One region of the Paucibacter sp. JuS9 genome, then DNA from elsewhere that is predicted to be linked to it. Evidence: predicted binding sites of a transcription regulator. Region 1 holds the regulator's gene; each other region holds the start of a gene.

Region 1 (5,082 bases):
CTCGGCCCTGGCACTTGGCAGCGCCGGCCTCGCCCAGGCACAGGGCGGCCCCATCGAGGGCAAGCATTTCAAGCGCCTCGCCAGCCCGCTGCCCACGACGCCGGGCAAGATCGAGGTCACCGAGTTCTTCTGGTACGGCTGCCCGCATTGCTATGCGCTGGAGCCGATGCTGCAGGAATGGGTCAAGCAGCTGCCCCCCGACGTGGTGTTCCGCCGCGTGCATGTCGGCTTCCGCCCCAATATCAAGCCGCACCAGAAGCTGTTCTACGCGCTTGACGGCCTGGGCAAGGCCGAGGAATACCACCAGCGCGTCTTCGCCGCCTTCCACCAGCAGCGCCTGGAGCTGGACGACGACAAGGCCATCATCGCGCTGGCCACCAAGATGGGCCTGGACACCGCCAAGTTCACCGCGATGTACAACTCCTTCGGCATCGAGAGCAAGCTGTTGCAGGCCAACAAGCTGTTCGAGGCCTACAACATGGACGGCGTGCCGGCGATCGCCATCGGCGGCCGCTTCTGGACCTCGCCCTCGATGGTGGGCGAACGTGGCATGACCGAACAGGAACAGGGCATGCGCGCGCTGCAGGTCGCCAACAGCCTGATCCAGCGCGCGCGCAGCTCAAAGCCGTGACGTAATTGCCAGCGGCCCGGGGGTGGGCTGGGCCTAGAATGGCCTGCAAGTTTTGTGCCGCCCACCCACCATGCGCCCTGCCCATCTTTCCTCCTCGCTGCTGCTGAGCGCCCTCGCCTTGCTGGCCGCTGCGCCGGCGGGCGCCGAAAAGGGCGACCGCTACAAGCCGATGAACATCAGCTATGACGAAGGCGGTCGGGTCGAGATCGCCAACCAGCTGACCGAGCTCACCGGCAACGTGATCCTGAGCCAGGGCAGCCTGCTGCTGAAGGCCGGCAAGGTGGTGATCAAGGAAACCCCCGACGGCTTCTTCCAGGCCTCGGCCACTTCGGACGGCGACAAGCAGGTGAGCTTCAGCCAGGGCCGTGACACGCCGGGCGAGGTGATCGAAGGCAGGGCCGACCAGATCGAATACGACAGCCGCAAGGAAACCGTCCGCTTCGTCGGCAATGCGGTGCTTCGCCAACTGCGCAACGGCCTCGTCACGGGGGAGACCACCGGTGGCGAGATCGCCTATGACAACCGCAGCGAACTCTTCAAGACCAGCGGCGGCAATGTCGAGCGCAGCCCCAACGGCCGCGGCCGCATGGTGTTGATGCCGCGCGCAGCCAGTGCGCCCGAGGCATTGCCGTCCGCAAGCAGCGCACCGACCCAACTGCAGCCCAGCACCACGCTGCAAACCACGCCTCGCAAGCCCTCATGAGCGGCATCGACAGCGCAGCGGCGGCACCGGGCCGCCCGAGCCGGCTTGAGGCCGACGGACTGCAGAAGACCTACGGCGTGCGCCGCGTGGTCAAGAACGTGCACCTGGCCGTGGACAGCGGTGAAGTCGTGGGCCTCCTGGGTCCCAACGGTGCCGGCAAGACCACCAGCTTCTACATGATCGTCGGCCTGGTGCGGGCGGACGCCGGCGAGATCCGGCTCGATGGCGAGGCGCTGGAGCGCCTGCCCATCCACCGCCGCTCGCGCCTCGGGCTGTCCTATCTGCCGCAGGAGGCTTCGATCTTCCGCAAGCTCACCGTCGAGGAAAACATCCGCGCCGTGCTGGAGCTGCAGCAGGACGAGAACGGCAAGCCCTGGACCAAGACCCGCATCAACGAGATGCTGGACAGCCTCCTGCACGAGCTCTCGATCGAGAAGCTGCGCGACAGCCCTGCACCCGCGCTCTCGGGCGGCGAGCGCCGCCGGGTCGAGATTGCCCGCGCCCTGGCCACGCAGCCGCGCTTCATCCTCCTGGACGAGCCCTTTGCCGGCGTGGACCCGATCGCCGTGCTCGAGATCCAACGCATCATCGGCTTCCTGAAGGCGCGCGGCATCGGTGTGCTGATCACCGATCACAACGTGCGCGAGACCCTGGGCATCTGCGACCGCGCCTACATCATCAGCGAGGGCGAGGTGCTGGCCGAAGGCACGCCCGACGAGCTGGTGGCCAACGCCGACGTGCGCAAGGTGTACCTCGGCGAACACTTCAAAATGTAGGCTGCTGGGGCTGCGCTGAGATGAAACCCACCCTGCAGGTACGGCTCAGTCAGCATCTGGCGCTGACGCCCCAGTTGCAGCAGTCGATCCGGCTGCTGCAGCTCTCCACACTGGAGCTGCACCAGGAAGTGGAGCAGATGCTGGCGCAGAACCCGCTGCTCGAGACCGACGAGGAATTCGGCAGCGCGGTCACCGCACCCGAGCTCAGCGAAGTCCGCGGCAACGCGTCCGACGAACCCGACTCGGCACCTTCAGGCGATGGTGAGGCCGCGAGCGAGATCAAGGCCGAGGACTTCGGCACCACCGAGCGCGAAGACTGGGAAAACGGCACCGAGGGCGACGACTTCGACGGCATCCGCGAGCTGCCCGGCAGCGCCAGCTCCAGCAGCGAAGACGGAGAAAGGCCCGAGACCGAGGCGCCGTCCATCAGCCTGCAGCAGCATCTGCAACAGCAGATGGCCGGCATGTCTTTCAGCAGCGAAGACCGCGCCGCGCTCCTGGTGCTGATCGAATCGCTGAACGACGACGGCTACCTGGCCGACCCGCTGGAAGAGATCGCCGCCTCGCTCGCCGGTGAAGACGACCCCGAGGCACTCGAGGAATTGCTGGAACGCCTGCAGGTGGCCTTGCGCTGGCTGCAGAGCATGGAGCCCACCGGTGTCGGCGCCCGGGACCTCTCCGAATGCCTGCTCCTGCAACTGCGCACGCGGCCGCGCAGCCAGGTGCAGGTGGTGGCCATCCTGATCTGCAAGAACCACCTGGAGCTGCTGGCCCGGCGCGACAGCAAGAAGCTGATGGCACTCACCGGCGCCGACGAACAGCTGCTGCGCGAGGCGCAGACGCTGATCCAGACACTGGAGCCCAAGCCGGGCCGGCCGTTTGCGCCAGGCGAGGCGGCGGCCGTGGTGCCGGACGTGATCGTCAGCAAGAGCGGCCGCGGATTCCGTGTGATGCTCAACCCCGAGGTCGCGCCCAAGCTGCGCATCAACGAGCTCTATGCCAATGCGCTGCGCGCCACGCGCGGCGGCATCAGCAACAGCGCGCTGGGCGGCCAATTGCAGGAGGCGCGCTGGTTCATCAAGAACATCCAGCAGCGCTTCGACACCATCCTGCGTGTCTCGCAGGCCATCGTCGAGCGGCAGAAGGGCTTCTTCCAGCATGGGGCGCTGGCGATGAAGCCGCTGGTGCTCAGAGAAATAGCCGACGAGCTGGGCCTGCATGAATCGACCATCTCGCGCGTGACCACGGCCAAGTACATGGCCACGCCGCATGGCACCTTCGAGCTGAAGTACTTCTTCGGGTCCGGCCTCAACACCGATGCCGGCGGCAATGCCTCCAGCACGGCGGTGCGCGCGCTGATCAAGCAGTTCGTCGACGCCGAAGACAACAACAAGCCGCTGTCCGACAGCGCCTTGTCCGACATGCTGGAAGAGCAGGGCATCCAGGTGGCGCGGCGCACGGTGGCCAAGTACCGCGAGGCGCTGAAAATTGCGCCGGCCAATCTGCGCAAGGCGCTTTGACGCGACTCTGACCTGGGGTCTGAGCGGGGGTCTGAACGGGGCCCTGAATGCCTGCCGCGCAGCGCGCTGCCAACGCATGACCCAGCGACTTGCTAGGACTTTGCCGCGTCAGTCGCCGCACCGCAACAGCGCCGGCACAAACGATCAAGGCGTTGATTGATGCGCCCTGAATCCGCCCGGGATAACCCGCAAAGTGGGTGACCGGAAACCTTGCTTCCCGGCCGATTCATCCGCTATTCAAAATTCCGATAGTTCGACGCACAAGCGTCATACATCGATTCGGACCCGTCCTCATAAGCTGGACTCCTCACAAGCGCAGGCGGGCCTCATCCGGGCCTTGCAAGCAGGCTTGTAGATCGCCGCCTCGTGAAGCCTCGGGGCGCTTGCGGTGAACACCAGTCAATGACAAAAAGTGCCGGCCAAGCCCGGTGACGGAGACAGCTTGTGAACAAGATTTCGAAACTGGCCTTGCGGCCGGATGGCCTGGCCCTGGCCGTTTCCATGGCCCTCACGCTGATGGCCAGCGAGGCCGCGATGGCTCAAGCGAGCACGACGCCCGTAGCGCCGGCCAAGCCCGCGGCCGAAGCGGCGCAAGGCGGTGAACAGGCCAAGGACAGCAAGGATGACAAGAAGCCGGCAGCGAAGGCCACGGCCGAGCTGAGCTCGGTGCTGGTGATCGGCACGCGGCTCTCGCAGCAGTCCAGCATCGACCGCAAGAAGCGCGCGGCCACGGCCACCGACTCGGTCGTGGCGGAAGACGTCGGTGCCTTCCCTGACCGCAATATCGGCGAAGCGATCTCGCGCATTGCCGGTGTGGCGCTGGACCGCGGCGACTTCGGCGAAGGCGTGAGCGTCTCGGTGCGCGGCACCGGCGCCGATCTCACGCGTGTGGAGATGGATGGCCAGGCCGTGCAGGCTGGTGGCGGCACCGACCTGCTGGGTGGTGGCGGTGGCCGCGGTGTCGAGTTCCGCGAGCTTTCGTCGGACCTGATCAAGAGCGTGGACGTGGTCAAGGGTTCGACCGCCGCGATGACCGAAGGCTCGCTCGGCGGCAGCATCATCATCAACACGCGGACCGGCCTGGACTTCAAGAAGCCCTATTACTCGCTGCGCGTGGCCGCCACCGAGAGCTCCCTGAACAGGAAGACCACGCCCAACCTGAACCTGGTGCTGGCCGACAAGTTCCTGGACAAGCGTCTGGGCGTGCTGGTCAACCTGAACAAGTCCAACTACAACAGCGAGAGCCATCAGCAGAGCAATGGCGGCGTCAACGGCCTGCAAGGCCTGTTGCGCCAGGCGGACTTCGACAACTCGCCGGAGAAGACCTTTGCCTTCAACCCGGCCACGGTCTCCAAGACCGACCCGACGGTCAACGCCACGTTCCTGGCCTCGCCGCTGACGGCCGGCGGCACCTTCAATGCAGCCACGCCGCTGGAGCTGATCACCAAATCG
Region 2 (5,082 bases), 1.8 Mb from region 1:
GGTCACATGACACCAGAACAGCTGGCCGCTGGCGCGCTTCATGATGCGGTCGTCGGCGTAATAGCCTTGCGTGTCGAGGCTGGCGACGATGCGCTCGCCGGTGCGCTGGAACTCGGCGGGTGTCGGGTAGAGCAGCTCGAAGCTCTGGCCTATCAGCTGCTCGCGCTCGGCACCGAACATGGCCAGCACATGCCTGTTGCAGTCGCGGATGACGCGCTGCTCGGACAGGATCAGGCCGATGGGCGCGAGGTCGAAGGCGAGCCGGTAGTCCATGAGAGCCTTCACAGCCATCAGAGCAGGGCGTAGGTCGTCGTGGCCTGCGCCGCCAGCCGGCCTTCGTGGTCTTCGATGTCTATCGAGCCGAAGGCCATGGTCTTGCCCGAGCGCAGCACCCGGGCCTTGACGATGCAGTGCTCGCCGCCGATCGGCCGCAGGAAGGAAGTCTGCAATTGCACCGTGGTCATGGGCCGAAAGCCGCCCAGCTTGGCGCTGAGCGCCAGCACCATGGCCGTGTCGGCCACCGCCATGGCAGCCTGGCCGCACATCACGCCTCCCACATGCAGGTACTCGCGCCGCACCGGCAGGCGCAGGGTGATGCCTTCGACATCGACCGCGAGGACTTCGAGGTCCATCGCGATGATCCAGGGCGCAAAGATGGCGGGGATGCTGTCCTGCAGGGCTTGTGGCGTCATGGGCCGTACTGTAAGTGGTGGCAGTGCCTAGGCGAATTTACGTAACGACCCGGACCGGGCCTGCGTAGTACGCTATCCGGCGTTCCGAATACCCGGGAAGCCAGGAGATAAATTTCATGAACAAGCTCTTTCCCAGCGCGGCTGCAGCGCTGGATGGCATCGTCCGCGACGGCCAGTTGCTGGCCGTCGGCGGCTTCGGCCTCTGCGGCATTCCCGAGGCCCTGATCGCCGCGCTGCGCGACAGCGGCGTCAAGAACCTGACGGTGATCTCCAACAATGCCGGCGTCGATGGCTTCGGCCTGGGCCAGTTGCTGGAGACCCGGCAGATCAAGAAGATGATCTCCAGCTATGTGGGCGAGAACAAGGAGTTCGAGCGCCAGTACCTGGCCGGCGAACTGGAGCTCGAGTTCACGCCGCAGGGCACGCTCGCGGAGAAGCTGCGGGCCGGTGGTGCCGGCATCCCGGCCTTTTTCACGCGCACCGGCGTCGGCACCATCGTGGCCGAGGGCAAGGAACTGCGCGAGTTCGATGGCCAGACCTATGTGATGGAGCTGGCCCTTGTGCCCGAGGTGGCGCTGGTCAAGGCCTGGAAGGCCGATGAGAGCGGCAACCTGCTGTTCCGCCGCACCGCCCGCAACTTCAACCCGGCCGCTGCCATGGCCGGCAAGATCACCGTGGTGGAAGTGGAAGAGATCGTGCCCACCGGCAGCTTCGACCCGGACTCGGTTCATCTGCCCGGCATCTATGTGCACCGCATCGTGGTGAACGCGAATCCCGAGAAGCGCATCGAGAAGCGCACTCTGAGTGAAAAGAAGGGAGCCTGACCATGGCCTGGACCCAAGACCAAATGGCGGCCCGCGCGGCGCAAGAGCTGGAAGACGGTTTCTACGTCAACCTGGGCATCGGCATTCCGACCCTTGTTGCCAACTTCGTGCCCGCAGACAAGGAAGTCTGGCTGCAGAGCGAGAACGGCATGCTGGGCATCGGCCCCTTTCCGACCGAAGACGAGGTCGATGCCGACCTGATCAATGCCGGCAAGCAGACGGTGACCACGATCGCCGGCTCCTCGATCTTCGGCAGCCATGACAGTTTTGCCATGATCCGTGGCGGCAAGATCAACCTGTCCATCCTCGGCGCCATGCAGGTGACAGCCAGCGGTGACCTGGCGAACTGGATGATCCCGGGCAAGATGGTCAAGGGCATGGGCGGTGCCATGGACCTGGTGGCCGGCGTCAAGCGCGTCATCGTGCTGATGGAGCATGTGGCCCGCAAGAAGGACGGCAGCGAAGACATGAAGATCCTGCCCCAGTGCACGCTGCCGCTGACCGGCAAGGCCGTGGTCAATCGCATCATCACCGACCTCGCAGTGATGGATGTGACGCCGCAGGGCCTGAAGCTCGTCGAGCTGGCCGAGGGCGTGACGCGCGAGTTCGTGCAGAGCAAGACCGGCGTGCCGCTGATCTGAGAAGACCGCGCACCGCAATGACAAAGGCCCGCAGTGACGCGGGCCTTTTTCTTGTTCATGACGCAAGCGCCGAACCGCTTGCCTCAGGTCTTCTGCAATGCTCAGGCCTTGCGGCGGCGGGCAGCGCCGATGCCGAGCAAGGCCACGCCCACCAGGGCCAGCGAAGCAGGTTCCGGCACAGCGGCGGTGGCGGCACTGAAGGTCAGGTTGTCGAAGGTGAAGTGGTTGTCCAGAACGCTGACGCGGATCTCATCGATGCCGCCGAATGTCGCAGCGTCAAAGCTGAAGTGACCTGCGTCACCGCCAACTTCCACCGTGCCGATCAGGCTGCCGCCGTCATAGGCAGCGAAGACGGCTGGGCCAATGCCGCCGTCCCTGACCATGTCGACGCTTTCCAGGGTGAAGTAGCCATTGCTTGCGAGCTTGAAGATGGCCTCGCCGTCATCCATGTGGGCCATGCCCGCGCCGGGCCAGTTCCAGACGGAGGTGGACGTCATCGTCAGGCCGGCTTCAGAGTAGTTGGTGTTGCTGACCAGCGAGGTGAAGGTCATGACGCCAGCTTGGGCTGCCGTGGCAGACACGCCGATCAGGGCGGCCAGGCCGATGGTGCGAGCGATTTTGTTCAGCATGTCGTAGCTTCCAGTGGTTCGTAGATGGCAATGTCTCAGCAGCTTTCGTGCCAGACCCCTAAGTCCTTGATCTGAAAGGAAACTAGGGAAGTGGTTGCCTCCACGGTGTAAACCCTGTCGACAATTTGAACGGTACTATTTCACGGTTTGTCGGCTGCGTGCAGCACGGCTTGCACTTCTTTACGCCTGAGACGTACCGGTTCGCCGGGCGCACCATCTAATCGGGTCGCAGCTTTGCACGAGGTCGGACGATGGCAAAAGAATCAATCCTGGCGACAAGCCTTGCTCCCGAGCCCGCGGATTCCCCAGCGCCGCCGCTGGCGCTCGACACCTCAGCGAGCTCAGCGCCATTGCCGGTACTCTTGAGCGCGGCACTGTTGAGCGCATGTGGCGGAGGGGGCGGTGGAGGCGGCAGCCCAGCACCGGTCCCCACGCCAAGCCCCTCACCGCCACCTCCGCCACCTCCGCCACCGCAGCCCACCGAAGCCGAAGCCTCGCGCTTCCTGGCTCAAGCCGGTTTTGCAGCGAGCACGGCGGACATCGCCACGGTGCGCGCCAATGGCTATGCCGCCTGGATCGACGCGCAGCTGGCGCTGCCGCGAAGCCAGGGTCACTACGACTGGATGGTGGCCAAGGGCTACGCCGTGACGGCCAACCTCAACAGCCTGGCAGGCGCCGACAACACGATCTGGCGCCAGTTGATTGGATCGCCCGACCAGTTGCGCCAGCGCATGGTGCTGGCCTTGTCAGAGATCTTCGTGGTGTCGATGAACGGCCTGCCGGTCAACTGGCCGGCCTTCATGACTGCCGCCTATGTGGACTGGCTTGGGGAGCACGCCTTCGGCAACTACCGAGACCTGCTGAATGCGGTGACCTTGTCGCCGGCCATGGGCGTGTACCTGAACATGCGGGGCAACCGCAAGGAAGATGCGGCCACGGGCCGCGTGCCCGACGAGAACTACGCCCGCGAGGTGATGCAGCTGTTCACCATCGGCCTGGTGCAGCTCAATATCGACGGCACGCCCAAGCTCGGCACCGACGGCAAGCCTCTGGACAGCTACACGCAGGCCAATATCACCGATCTGGCGCGGGTGCTCACCGGCTGGGAATTCGACAATGCCTCGAGCACCGAGCCGGGCCATGCAAAGCGCCCGATGGTGCATCTCGCCAACCGCTTCTCGACCGGCGCCAAGAAGGTGCTCGATGTCGATATCCCGTCCACGGCCGATGGCCCAACGGCCCTGAAGACGGCGCTGGACACGCTGGCCAATCATCCCAACGTCGGCCCCTTCATCGGCCGGCAGTTGATCCAGCGCCTGGTCTGCTCCAACCCCAGCACTGCCTATGTGCAGCGCGTGGCCGCGGTCTTCAACAACAACGGCAGCGGCCAGCGCGGCGACCTGAAAGCAGTGCTGAAGGCCATCCTGCTCGACACCGAAGCTCGCTCGGCGCCCGTGGGCGATGCCAGCGGCAAACTGCGTGAACCGGTGCAGCGCTTCGTGCAGTGGGCGCGCAATGCCGGCCTCACGTCGCCCACTGACTTGTGGAACGTGGGCAATCTGTCTGACCCGTCCACGCGCCTGGGCCAGAGTCCGATGCGCAGTCCCTCGGTCTTCAACTTCTTCCGGCCCGGCTATGTGCCGCCGAACTCTGCCCTTGGCATCGGCGGTGTCACCGCGCCCGAGTTCCAGCTCTGCAACGAGAGTACGGTGGCCGGCTATCTCAACTACATGCAGACGGTGATTGCCAGCGGCGTGGGCGAGCTCAAGCCCAACTACTCGGCCGAGCTGACGCTGGCCAATGATGCGCCAGCGCTGGTGGACAAATGGGCGCTGCTGCTGGCGGGTGGCGGCATCAGCGTTGTCACGCTCAATGCAATCAAGACAGCCGTGGGCAGCATCACCGCCAGCAGCGACACCGCGCGGCTCAACCGCATCCAGGCCACCATCCTTCTGCTGATGGCCTCGCCCGAATACCAGATTCAGAAATGAGACCACCCCCTACGCGCTTCGCGCGCCCCCTCAAGGGGGCGAGCCCGCAGGCCCGGCAAAGCCGGATCCTCGGGCTCCGCTTGGCTCGACCTGCTTTTTGCGATGCGACCACTGGTTTGTGGCTGCCGAGGAGATTTCGATGAATGTCTCGAACCTGCGCGCGATGCAGCGCCGCGAATTCCTGCGCCGCGCCTCGGCCCTCGGTGTCACCGGCGTGGCCGCCCCCTGGGCCTTGAATCTGGCGGCCATCGGCGAGGCAGCGGCGCAGAGTGCGCCCTCTGACTACAAGGCCCTGGTCTGCATCT
Region 3 (5,082 bases), 1.0 Mb from region 1:
AAGTTCGGCGCCGCCTATGGCGTGCGCACCGGCATCCACGTGGGCGTGGACGTGATCCTGCGCAAGCTCAAGGGCCGTGCGCACAAGGCACTGGTCCTCGTGGGCCTGCTGGCCGGCGCGCTGTTCACCGGCACGGTGGCGGCCATGGGCGCCAACTTCGTCTGGCACATGTCCGAGACCGAGCAGACCTCGGCCGACCTCGAGGTGCCGATGTGGTGGGTCTATCTCTGTGTGCCGCTGGGCTCGTCTCTGATGAGCTTCCGCTTCCTGCAGGTGGCCTGGAGCTTCCTGAAGACCGGCGAGCTGCCCCACCATGACCACGGCCATGTCGAAGGCCTGGACGATGCCGGTCCGGCCTGAGCAAGGAGCACGACACCATGAACGCCTCCATCATCTTCGTGCTGCTGATCCTGCTGATGCTGACCGGCATGCCGATCAGCATCTCGCTCGGGCTCACCGTCCTGACCTTCCTCTTCACCATGACCGAGGTGCCGATCCAGTCGGTCGCCTTGAAGCTGTTCACCGGCATCGAGAAGTTCGAGATCATGGCGATCCCGTTCTTCATCCTGGCCGGCAACTTCCTGACCCACGGCGGCGTGGCGCGGCGGATGATCCGCTTCGCCACCAGCATGATCGGCCACTGGAACGGGGGCTTGGGCCTCGCCGGCGTGATGGCCTGCGCGCTGTTCGCCGCGGTGTCGGGCTCCTCGCCCGCCACCGTGGTGGCCATCGGTTCGGTGATCCTGCCGGCCATGGTCAAGCAGGGCTTCCCCAACCGTTTCGGCGCGGGCATCCTGACTACCTCGGGGTCGCTGGGCATCCTGATCCCGCCGTCCATCGTGATGGTGATGTACTCGGTCTCGACCAACACCTCGGTCGGCTCACTGTTCATCGCTGGCGTGGTGCCGGGCCTCTTGCTGGCGATCTGCCTCGGGTTCACGACCTGGTACATCGCCCGCAAGAACAACTACCCGCGCATGCCCAAGGCGTCCTGGGCCGAGCGCTGGAAGGCCTTCCGCGAAAGCGTGTGGGGCCTTTTGCTGATCGTCATCGTGATGGGCGGCATCTACACCGGCATCTTCACGCCGACGGAAGCGGCGGCCATGTCGGCGGTCTATGCCTTCGTGATTGCCACCTTCGTCTACAAGGACATGTCCCTGAAGCGCCTCCCGAAGGTGCTGCTCGACTCGGCCAGCATGAGCGCGATGCTGCTCTACATCATCACGAACGCGGTGCTGTTCAGCTTCCTGATGACCAGCGAGAACATCCCGCAGGCCATGGCCGACTGGATGATCGGCCAGGGCTTCGGTCCCATCGCTTTCCTGCTGGTCTGCAACATCCTGCTGCTCTTGGCCGGCAACGTGATGGAGCCCAGCTCCATCGTGCTGATTCTTGCGCCCATCCTGTTCCCGGTGGCGATGAAGCTCGGCATCGACCCGGTGCACTTCGGCATCCTGATCGTGGTGAACATGGAGGTGGGCATGTGCCACCCGCCGGTGGGCCTGAACCTCTATGTGGCCTCGGGTATCACCAAGATGGGCATCTCGGAGCTGACCGTGGCCGTCTGGCCCTGGCTGCTCACGATGCTGATCTTCCTGGGCGTGGTGACCTATGTGCCTCAGATCTCGCTGTGGCTGCCGCAGCTGCTCCTGAAATAGGACCAAGGCACTTGCAATAGGGGCTCGCCACGGCGAGCCCTTTTTTCTGCTGAATCGCCGAATTCCTTGGATGTCCCTTGACGGCACGTTGCCGTCTTTCATGATGGCTCGAAGATCAGGCCGCTTGGGCGCTCTGTTGCGTTCGTGTCCCCCGGCCTTCGGCCTCCTCCTCTACCTCACTCCACAGAGCGCCCAACCGTCCTGACCCGCACCGCCCGTCGCCTGTGTCGAGGCACATGCCCAGTGTGGCCGGAGCAGGACGGCAGTGGGTTTCCCGAAGCGAGGTAAAGGAGGAGGGCCTGGCGCAGCCAGGGCCGGGGGACACGAGCGCAGGGGAACCCGCTGGCGGCCTGATCTTCGACCAACCGAGGAACAAGAAAACGAACGGCAGCTACGTGCCTGCATGAGTCTCCCCCTCAGATCGGCGATGAGCCATTTTTTGCATGCGCGCGCGATGCGATGATCCGGCTCCATCGAAAACCCTGGATGAATTCCATGCGCAAGCTGCTCGCCTTGATTCCCCTCGCGCTGTGCCTGTCGCCGGCCTTGGCCGCCGAACCCATCACCACCGCCTCGGGCCTGGTCTACACCGAAGTCGTGGCCGGCACCGGCGCGAAGCCGACGCAGAACGACAAGGTCAAGGTGCACTACGTCGGCCGCTTTCTCGACGGCCGCGAGTTCGACAGTTCGGTCGCCCGCGGCGAGCCGATGGACCTGCCGCTCAACCGCGTGATCCGTTGCTGGACCGAAGGCGTGCAGTTGATGAAGGTCGGCGGCAAGGCCAAGTTCTATTGCCCGGCCGCCCTGGCCTATGGCGAACGCGGTGCCGGTGGCGGCGCCATTCCGCCCAACACGCCGCTGACCTTCGAGATCGAGCTGCTGGGCATCGTCAAGCCCTGAGCACGGCGGGTCGCCTCGGGGATGGCCATGGACCGATGGGCTGTGACCTTGATTGATTGCTGAGGCCCGCTTGCGGGCATGGAAGTTGCGTCAAGCCCTGCAACCCTTGTCCCGTAACAACCCCCCTTGAGCGACTCCCTCTCCCTGGCCCAGGGCCTGCGCATCCTGCTGATCGATGACGGTGCCCACCGCGGCGCGCTGATCAGCGACGAGCTGGCGCGCCTGGGCTGCGAGGTGGTGGGCGTGGTGGAGCAGGCCACGCTGATCCATGACTGCGTGCTGCGCTTGAAGCCCGATGTGGTGATCGTCGACAGCGAATCGCCCACCCGCGACACGGTAGAGATGCTTGCCACGGTGTCGGAGACGATGCCGCGCCCGGTGGTGATGTTTTCCGAGGACGGCGGCGACGACCCGATGCGCCGCGCCCTGAAGGCGGGCGTCAGCGCCTATGTGGTGGCCGGCCTGCGCGCCGAGCGCCTGGCGCCGGTGCTGCAGGTGGCGATTGCCCGTTTCGAGCAAGACCTGGCGCTGCGCCAGGAGCTGGGCAAGGCGCAGGCGCAATTGGCCAGCCGCAAGAGCGTGGAGAAGGCCAAGGGCATCCTGATGAGCGAGCTGGGCCTGGATGAGGACGCGGCCTACAAGCGTCTGCGCAAGCTCGCGATGGACCGCGGTGAGGCGTTGGCCGCCGTGGCAGAGCGGGTCATCGACGCGCATTCCCTTTTGCGCCCGGGTTGATGTTGCATTGCACCAATCTGGCGCAGCGATGCCGGCAAACAGTGCGCGGCCGGTGCGTGCACCGGCCAAATCTCCCGGAATAACGCTGGCACGCTTTCTGCTGAAGTGAAGTCGTCGGGCCCGCAACGGCGTGGGCCCTTCTGGAATCGAACAAGGACAAAGGCGTCCGACCGATGGAGACACGCGAGTGGTCTCCTGGTCGCGACGCCTTTGTCCTTTTCTGCTTGGAGATCTCGATGAGCCATACGACTGGAAAGAAGCTGCACAAGGAGGGTTTGATGAGCGAGGAACGCCGCACATTGCTGGCCGGCGCTGCCGGTGCCGCCATGAGTGCCATGAGCCCCATGGCCTGGGCCGCCGGCTCGGACAAGCCCGAGAAGGAGGAGGTGCGCATCGGCTTCATCCCCCTGACCGACTGCGCCTCCATCGTGATGGCCTCGGTGCTGGGCTTCGACAAGAAGTACGGCATCAAGATCATCCCGACCAAGGAAGCCTCGTGGGCTGGTGTGCGTGACAAGCTGGTCAACGGCGAGCTGGACATGGCGCACGTGCTTTACGGCCTGATCTACGGCGTGCACCTCGGCGTCAGCGGGCCGAAGAAGGACATGGCCGTGCTGATGACCCTGAACAACAACGGCCAGGCCATCACGCTGTCGAAGAAGCTGGCGGACAAGGGCGCCGTGGATGGCGCCTCGCTCGCCAAGCTGATGAGCACCGAGAAGCGCGAGTACACCTTCGCGCAGACCTTCCCGACCGGCACGCATGCGATGTGGCTGTACTACTGGCTGGCCAGTGTCGGCATCAATCCGATCAAGGACGCCAAGGTCATCACCGTGCCGCCGCCGCAGATGGTGGCAAACATGCGCGTGGGCAATATGGACGGCTACTGCGTCGGCGAGCCCTGGGGCCACCGCGCCATCATGGACGGCATCGGCATCACCGCCGTGACCACGCAGGACATCTGGAAGGACCATCCCGAGAAGGTGCTGGGCACGACCGGCGAGTTCGCGAAGAAGTATCCGAACACCGCGCGCGCCGTGATCATGGCCGTGCTGGAGGCCAGCCGCTGGATCGATGCCGGCCTGCAGAACAAGCTGAAGATGGCCGACACCATCGCCGACAAGTCCTATGTCAATACCAGCGCCGACGCGATCAACCAGCGCATCCTCGGCCGCTACCAGAACGGCCTGGGCAAGACCTGGGACGACCCGAACCACATGAAGTTCTTCAACGACGGTGCGGTGAACTTCCCCTATCTGTCGGACGGCATGTGGTTCCTCACCCAGCACAAGCGTTGGGGCCTGATCAAGGGCCATCCCGATTACCTGGGCGTGGCCAAGCAGATCAACCAGATCGAGCTCTACAAGCAGGCCGCATCGCAGCTGAAGGTCAGCGTGCCCAAGGACGCCCTGCGCGCCAGCAAGCTGATCGACGGCGTGACCTGGGACGGCAAGGAACCCGCCAAGTACGCCGATTCGTTCAAGGTCAAGGCTTGAGGAGCACAACATGGTCTCCGCAGTCTTTCATTCGCCGCGCGAAGTGATCAGCGAGGAGCCAGCCGCCGTGGCAGCCAAGCCTCGCGAGCCCTTGGCTGTCGTCGCCAAGCCGCAGCCCAAGGCGCGCGCACCGCTGGACTGGCGCGCCTTCTGGATGCGCGTGCTGCCACCCATCCTCGGCCTGGCCTTGCTGGTCGGCGTGTGGGGACTGCTGACGCAAAAGGGCGGCAGTTTTCCCACGCCCGTTCAAACCTTCGATGCCGCCGTCAAGCTGTTTGCCGACCCCTTCTACA
Region 4 (5,082 bases), 590 kb from region 1:
ACGCGTGGGTCGCTCAGGAGCGGCGCCACCGCCGGATAGCGCGAGATCATTTCGCGGTAGCCCGGGTTGATCTCCACCACGTCAACCTGCTCGACACCTGGAAAGCCCAGGATGACCTCGGTCCAGGCCCCGGTGGACAGGCCGATCACGAGCACCCGGCGAGGCTTGTTGTGCAGCAGCGCCATCAGGTAGGCACGGTCCAGTCCGTTCGAGTTCTGTGCCATGTCGACATTGATGCGGCCGTCATAGGCGTTGCCACCATAGGTGGTGTCGCTGTCGTCGCCGTGGGTGACATGCAGGATGCCGTGCTTGTTCTGGATCAGGTGCGCCAAGGGTGCGTCGCCCTGCCAGGGCTCGGCGACCTTGTCGATGACGACCAGGGGGTGCACGACCAGGACCAGGCCCAGCGCCAGCAACGCCGCCGGCATGGCGAACCAGCTGACGCGCCGCTGCGGCGTTGCAGCGAGCGTCAACAAGCCCAGCAGCGCCGTCGCGCCACACACCAGCGCCCAGACGCTCTCGACCCGCAGCACATCCAGCAGCCAGAAGCCGGTGATCAGGGGGCCAAGTGCCGAGCCCATGACATTGGCCAGATAGACACGCGACACCGAGCGACCGAGGTCAGCTTCGGCCGTCGCGGAGCCGAGGTGATGGACGATGGGGAACAGAACGCCCTTGGCGCCTGCGGTCACCGCGATCATCAACACCAGGCCGGCCAGGCGAATTGGCGAATTGCCAAGCAACGGCGCCATCAGTTGCAGGGCGACCAGGTCCAGCGCCGCGGCCCAGCACAGCGCCCGTGCCGCCGAAGCCAGCACGGCTGGACTGTTCGCACAGATGCGCCGCCCGACGACGGCACCAATGGAGATGCCCAGCAGAAAGGCCGCCAGCACGATGGCGAAGGCCTGGGGTCGCCCCTGCTGCCCGAAGGAGAGCAGCCGGACCCAGAGGATTTCCTGGCTCAGCGACAGCAGGCCGACGCTGAAGGACAAGGCCAGGGCCAGACGGCGCAGCCCGGTTTGGTTCTCGTTCATGCCGCGGCCCTCCCGCGCAGAGCGCTGGCAACGATCAGGCTTGCTGCGGCATTGAGCGCGGCCGCCAACCAGACGGCCTGACGCAGGTCCAGCCAATACAGCAGGAAGAAGCCAATGGCCAGCGCGCCAGTGGCCGCGCCCAGGGTGTTGATGAAATACAGCGTGCCCGTGGACACGCCCACATTGCCCGAGCTCCGCCAGGCATGAGCGACCAGCATTGGCAGCGTCGCGCCCATGCAGACGGTGGGCAAGAGGAGCAGGGCAAAGCTCAGGGCCGCCGCCGCCGGCCTCGACAGCCCGGCGAACAGGGCTGCGCAAGCCTGCAGCAGGTCCACGCTGACCAGGCCATAGGCCGCGATCGCGCCCTCGAACAGGCAAAAGGCCAGGAGGATGCGGGCCGGCCAGCGATCAGCCAGCGCACCGCCCAGCAGGGCACCGAGACCCAGGCCCAGCATGAAGGTCGAGACCACGATGGTCACCGACTCGATGTCGACCCCGATCACCACGAAGAGCAGGCGTTGCCAGGCCAGTTGGTAGACCAGCGCCGCAAAGCCGGAGAGGAAGAAGGCGGTGGCCACCCGCAAGGTGGCACGAGATCGCTGGCTCAAGAATGACCTCCGGATGTTCGTATCGCGGCCGATGCTAACCCGGCGCAAGCCCTTGCCGTCCCGACCCCATCCGCACGCTTGTGGGGCGCGCACCAGACTGGCGCAAGCGGCGCAAATGAGCCATTGTGGTGCACCGCGACCAGCCGATACGGCACGTGAGCCCTGCCTTCCCCGGGGCACAGCCCCTGGAACGGACCAAACCGGTGCTGGCACGGAAGCTGCAAGAGCTGGCTTGAAATCCTGTTTGCCATCCTGACCCATTCCCCCAATCAAGGAGTCCTGCGAATGAAGCAACAACTTGCCACCCTGGCCCTGGCCCTTTCCGCTGCCCTGCCCGCTTTTGCCCAGGAAGCAGCCGCACCGGTCGATCCCTTGTCCTTCAATGTCAGTGTCACCACCGACTACCGCTATCGCGGCATTTCGCAGACCCGCCTGAAGCCGGCCCTGCAGGGCGGTGCCGATTACGCTTCGCCGAGCGGCTTCTACATCGGCGCCTGGGGCTCCACGATCAAGTGGATCAAGGACGCGGGCGGCGATGCCCCGGCCGAAGTCGACGTCTACGCCGGCTACAAGACCGAAGTCTCCAAGGACCTGCTGCTGGACGTCGGCGTGCTGCAGTACTACTACAGCAAGAACAAGCTGAACCCCAGCGCCAACACGCTGGAGCTCTACGGTGCCCTGACCGCCGGCCCGGTCACGGGCAAGCTGTCGTACAGCACCAGCAATCTGTTCGGCTTCGCCAACAGCAAGGGCAGCCTCTACCTCGACCTGAGCGCCAGCTTCGACCTCGGCGACGGCCTGATGCTCACCCCGCACCTGGGCCGCCAGGAAGTGCGTCACAACAAGACGTACAGCTACACCGACTACAGCCTCGCCCTGTCCAAGGACTTCAGCGGCCTGGTGGTCTCGGGCGCCGTCATCGGCACCGATACCGACGCCTATGTCGGCGGCCCCTCGTCCAAGAACCTGGGCAAGGCCGGCCTGGTCCTGTCGCTCAAGAAGAGCTTCTGAAGAAACAAGCGCACGTCGCACGCACGGAGTAACCCACCATGAAACTGATCACCGCCGTCATCAAGCCCTTCAAGCTTGACGAAGTGCGCGAAGCCCTCAGCGCCATCGGCGTGCAGGGCCTGACCGTCACCGAGGTCAAGGGCTTCGGCCGCCAGAAAGGCCATACCGAGCTGTACCGCGGCGCCGAATACGTCGTCGATTTCCTGCCCAAGGTGAAGATCGAAGCGGCGGTGGCCGACGACGTGGTGGAGCAGGTGATCGAGGCCATCGAGTCCTCGGCCCGCACCGGCAAGATCGGCGACGGCAAGATCTTTGTCTCGCCGCTGGACCAGGTCGTGCGCATCCGTACCGGCGAGACCGGCACGGACGCTCTTTGACAACAAGAAGCCTGTTGGAGAACAAACGATGAAGAAACTTCTCGCCTCCCTGGCCCTGGCCGCTGCGGTCTTCGCGCCCGCCGCCTGGGCCCAGGATCAGGCCGCTTCGGCTCCCGTGGCTGCTTCGGCAGTCGTTGCTGCTGCTGACGCGGCATCTGCAGCCGCACCGGCCGCCTCGGCTCCCGCTGAAGCGGCTTCGGCCGCCGCACCGGCACCCGTGCCCAACAAGGGCGACACCGGCTGGATGCTGCTCTCGACCCTGCTCGTCATCCTGATGACGGTGCCGGGCCTGGCGCTGTTCTATGGCGGCCTGGTCCGCAGCAAGAACATGCTGTCGGTGCTGATGCAGGTGATGGTCGCGTTCTCGCTGATCGTCGTGCTGTGGGTGCTCTACGGCTACAGCTTCGCGTTCACCGAGGGCAACCAGTTCATCGGCGGCACCGACCGGCTGTTCATGAAGGGCCTCTGGGACAACGTCGCCGGCACCTTCGCCACTGGCGCCACCTTCAGCAAGGGTGTGCCAATGTACGAGATGGTGTTCGCCGCCTTCCAGGCCACCTTCGCCGGCATCACGGCCTGCCTGATCGTCGGTGCCTTCGCCGAACGCATCAAGTTCTCGGCCGCCCTGCTCTTCCTGGCCCTGTGGTTCACCTTCAGCTACCTGCCGATTGCCCACATGGTCTGGTTCTGGGCGGGCCCGGACGCCTACACCAGCGCCGCCGTGGTCGATGAGATGAACGCCAAGGCCGGCATGATCTGGCAATGGGGCGCGCTGGACTTCGCCGGCGGCACGGTGGTGCACATCAACGCCGCTGTGGCTGGCCTGGTGGGCGCCTTCATGATCGGCAAGCGCGTCGGCTACGGCAAGGAGGCGTTCACGCCTCACAGCCTGACGCTGACCATGGTCGGTGCCTCGCTGCTGTGGGTGGGCTGGTTCGGCTTCAACGCCGGCTCGGCACTGGAAGCCAACGGCTTCGCTGCCCTGGCCTTCATCAACACCTTCGCTGCCACGGCTGCCGCCGTGCTGGCCTGGTGCATCGGTGAAGCGCTGATGAAGGGCAAGGCTTCGATGCTGGGTGCAGCCTCGGGTGCAGTGGCTGGCCTGGTGGCGATCACGCCGGCAGCCGGCAACGTCGGCATCGGTGGTGGCCTGGTCATCGGCTTCGTCGCCGGCTTCGCCTGCCTGTGGGGTGTCACCGGCCTGAAGAAGCTGATCGGTGCGGACGACTCGCTGGACGTGTTCGGCGTCCACGGTGTCGGCGGCATCGTCGGCGCCCTGCTGACCGGCGTGTTCAACTCGCCCGCCCTGGGCGGCCCGAGCGCCGTCGGCGACTGGGTCACGGTGGCCATGATTGCCCCGGACGCCTACAGCATCGGCGCGCAAGTGCTGACGCAGGCCAAGGCCATCGGCGTGACCATCGTCTGGTCCGGCGTGGTCTCCGTGATCGCCTACAAGATCGTCGACCTGGTGCTGGGCCTGCGGGTCAGCGAGGAAGACGAACGCGAAGGCCTGGACATCACCTCGCACGGCGAGACGGCCTATCACAAATGATCTACAAGCAAGCCCGCCAAAGGGCTTGAGATCGCTCAAGAGCCGCCTTCGGGCGGCTCTTTTCTTTGCGTCAGCGGATCGCCCCGCCGGACCCGGGCCTTGATTCCCTGACTTGTGCCCCTATCTGCGCCAGTCCCTAGAATGAGCCGACACCCAGCTCCAAGAAGCCGCACGCCATGGTCCCCCACCTCATCACCGCTCTGAATGGTCCGATCAACGAGCTGGAGCAGCGCATCCTGGAGTCGATGCCGGCCATCGAACGATGGTTCCGCCTGGAATGGATGGAACACACGCCGCCCTTCTACACCTCGGTGGACGTGCGCAATGCCGGCTTCAAGCTGGCACCGGTGGACACCAATCTCTATCCCGGCGGCTTCAACAACCTGACGCCCGAGATGCTGCCGCTGGCCGTACAGGCGGCAATGGCAGCCATCGAAAAGATCTGCCCTGAAGCCAAGAACCTCCTGCTGGTGCCTGAAAAGCACACGCGCAACACCTTC

The links. The regulator sigma-54, encoded in region 1, starts transcription at its own class of promoters, with help from an activator protein. The targets are predictions, from matches to a motif close to TGGCANGNAANCTGCTTT.
Region 2: ABT392_RS10255 (PEP-CTERM sorting domain-containing protein) is a predicted target of sigma-54. The motif match lies at 2,822-2,839, and genes of this name have one in related genera.
Region 3: ABT392_RS00390 (CmpA/NrtA family ABC transporter substrate-binding protein) is a predicted target of sigma-54. The motif match lies at 3,380-3,397, and genes of this name have one in related genera.
Region 4: ABT392_RS20945 (TorF family putative porin) is a predicted target of sigma-54. The motif match lies at 1,850-1,867, and genes of this name have one in related genera.

Annotation. Positions count from the first base shown of each region.
Region 1 is NZ_CP194172.1:4,103,466-4,108,547, forward strand. It holds gene ABT392_RS18240 (thiol:disulfide interchange protein DsbA/DsbL) at 1-631, shown strand, start outside; gene lptA (lipopolysaccharide transport periplasmic protein LptA) at 702-1,334, shown strand; gene lptB (LPS export ABC transporter ATP-binding protein) at 1,331-2,110, shown strand; gene ABT392_RS18255 (RNA polymerase factor sigma-54) at 2,131-3,630, shown strand; gene ABT392_RS18260 (TonB-dependent receptor) at 4,075-5,082, shown strand, end outside.
Region 2 is NZ_CP194172.1:2,301,413-2,306,494, reverse strand. It holds gene ABT392_RS10275 (LuxR C-terminal-related transcriptional regulator) at 1-273, opposite strand, end outside; gene ABT392_RS10270 (PaaI family thioesterase) at 291-692, opposite strand; gene ABT392_RS10265 (CoA transferase subunit A) at 809-1,516, shown strand; gene ABT392_RS10260 (3-oxoacid CoA-transferase subunit B) at 1,519-2,157, shown strand; gene ABT392_RS10255 (PEP-CTERM sorting domain-containing protein) at 2,259-2,786, opposite strand; gene ABT392_RS10250 (DUF1800 domain-containing protein) at 3,038-4,777, shown strand; gene ABT392_RS10245 (DUF1501 domain-containing protein) at 4,917-5,082, shown strand, end outside.
Region 3 is NZ_CP194172.1:94,038-99,119, forward strand. It holds gene ABT392_RS00370 (TRAP transporter small permease) at 1-360, shown strand, start outside; gene ABT392_RS00375 (TRAP transporter large permease) at 378-1,658, shown strand; gene ABT392_RS00380 (FKBP-type peptidyl-prolyl cis-trans isomerase) at 2,154-2,558, shown strand; gene ABT392_RS00385 (ANTAR domain-containing response regulator) at 2,685-3,293, shown strand; gene ABT392_RS00390 (CmpA/NrtA family ABC transporter substrate-binding protein) at 3,572-4,789, shown strand; gene ntrB (nitrate ABC transporter permease) at 4,800-5,082, shown strand, end outside.
Region 4 is NZ_CP194172.1:4,691,890-4,696,971, reverse strand. It holds gene ABT392_RS20955 (spermine/spermidine synthase domain-containing protein) at 1-1,034, opposite strand, end outside; gene ABT392_RS20950 (fused MFS/spermidine synthase) at 1,031-1,642, opposite strand; gene ABT392_RS20945 (TorF family putative porin) at 1,928-2,653, shown strand; gene glnK (P-II family nitrogen regulator) at 2,692-3,030, shown strand; gene amt (ammonium transporter) at 3,059-4,582, shown strand; gene gshA (glutamate--cysteine ligase) at 4,759-5,082, shown strand, end outside.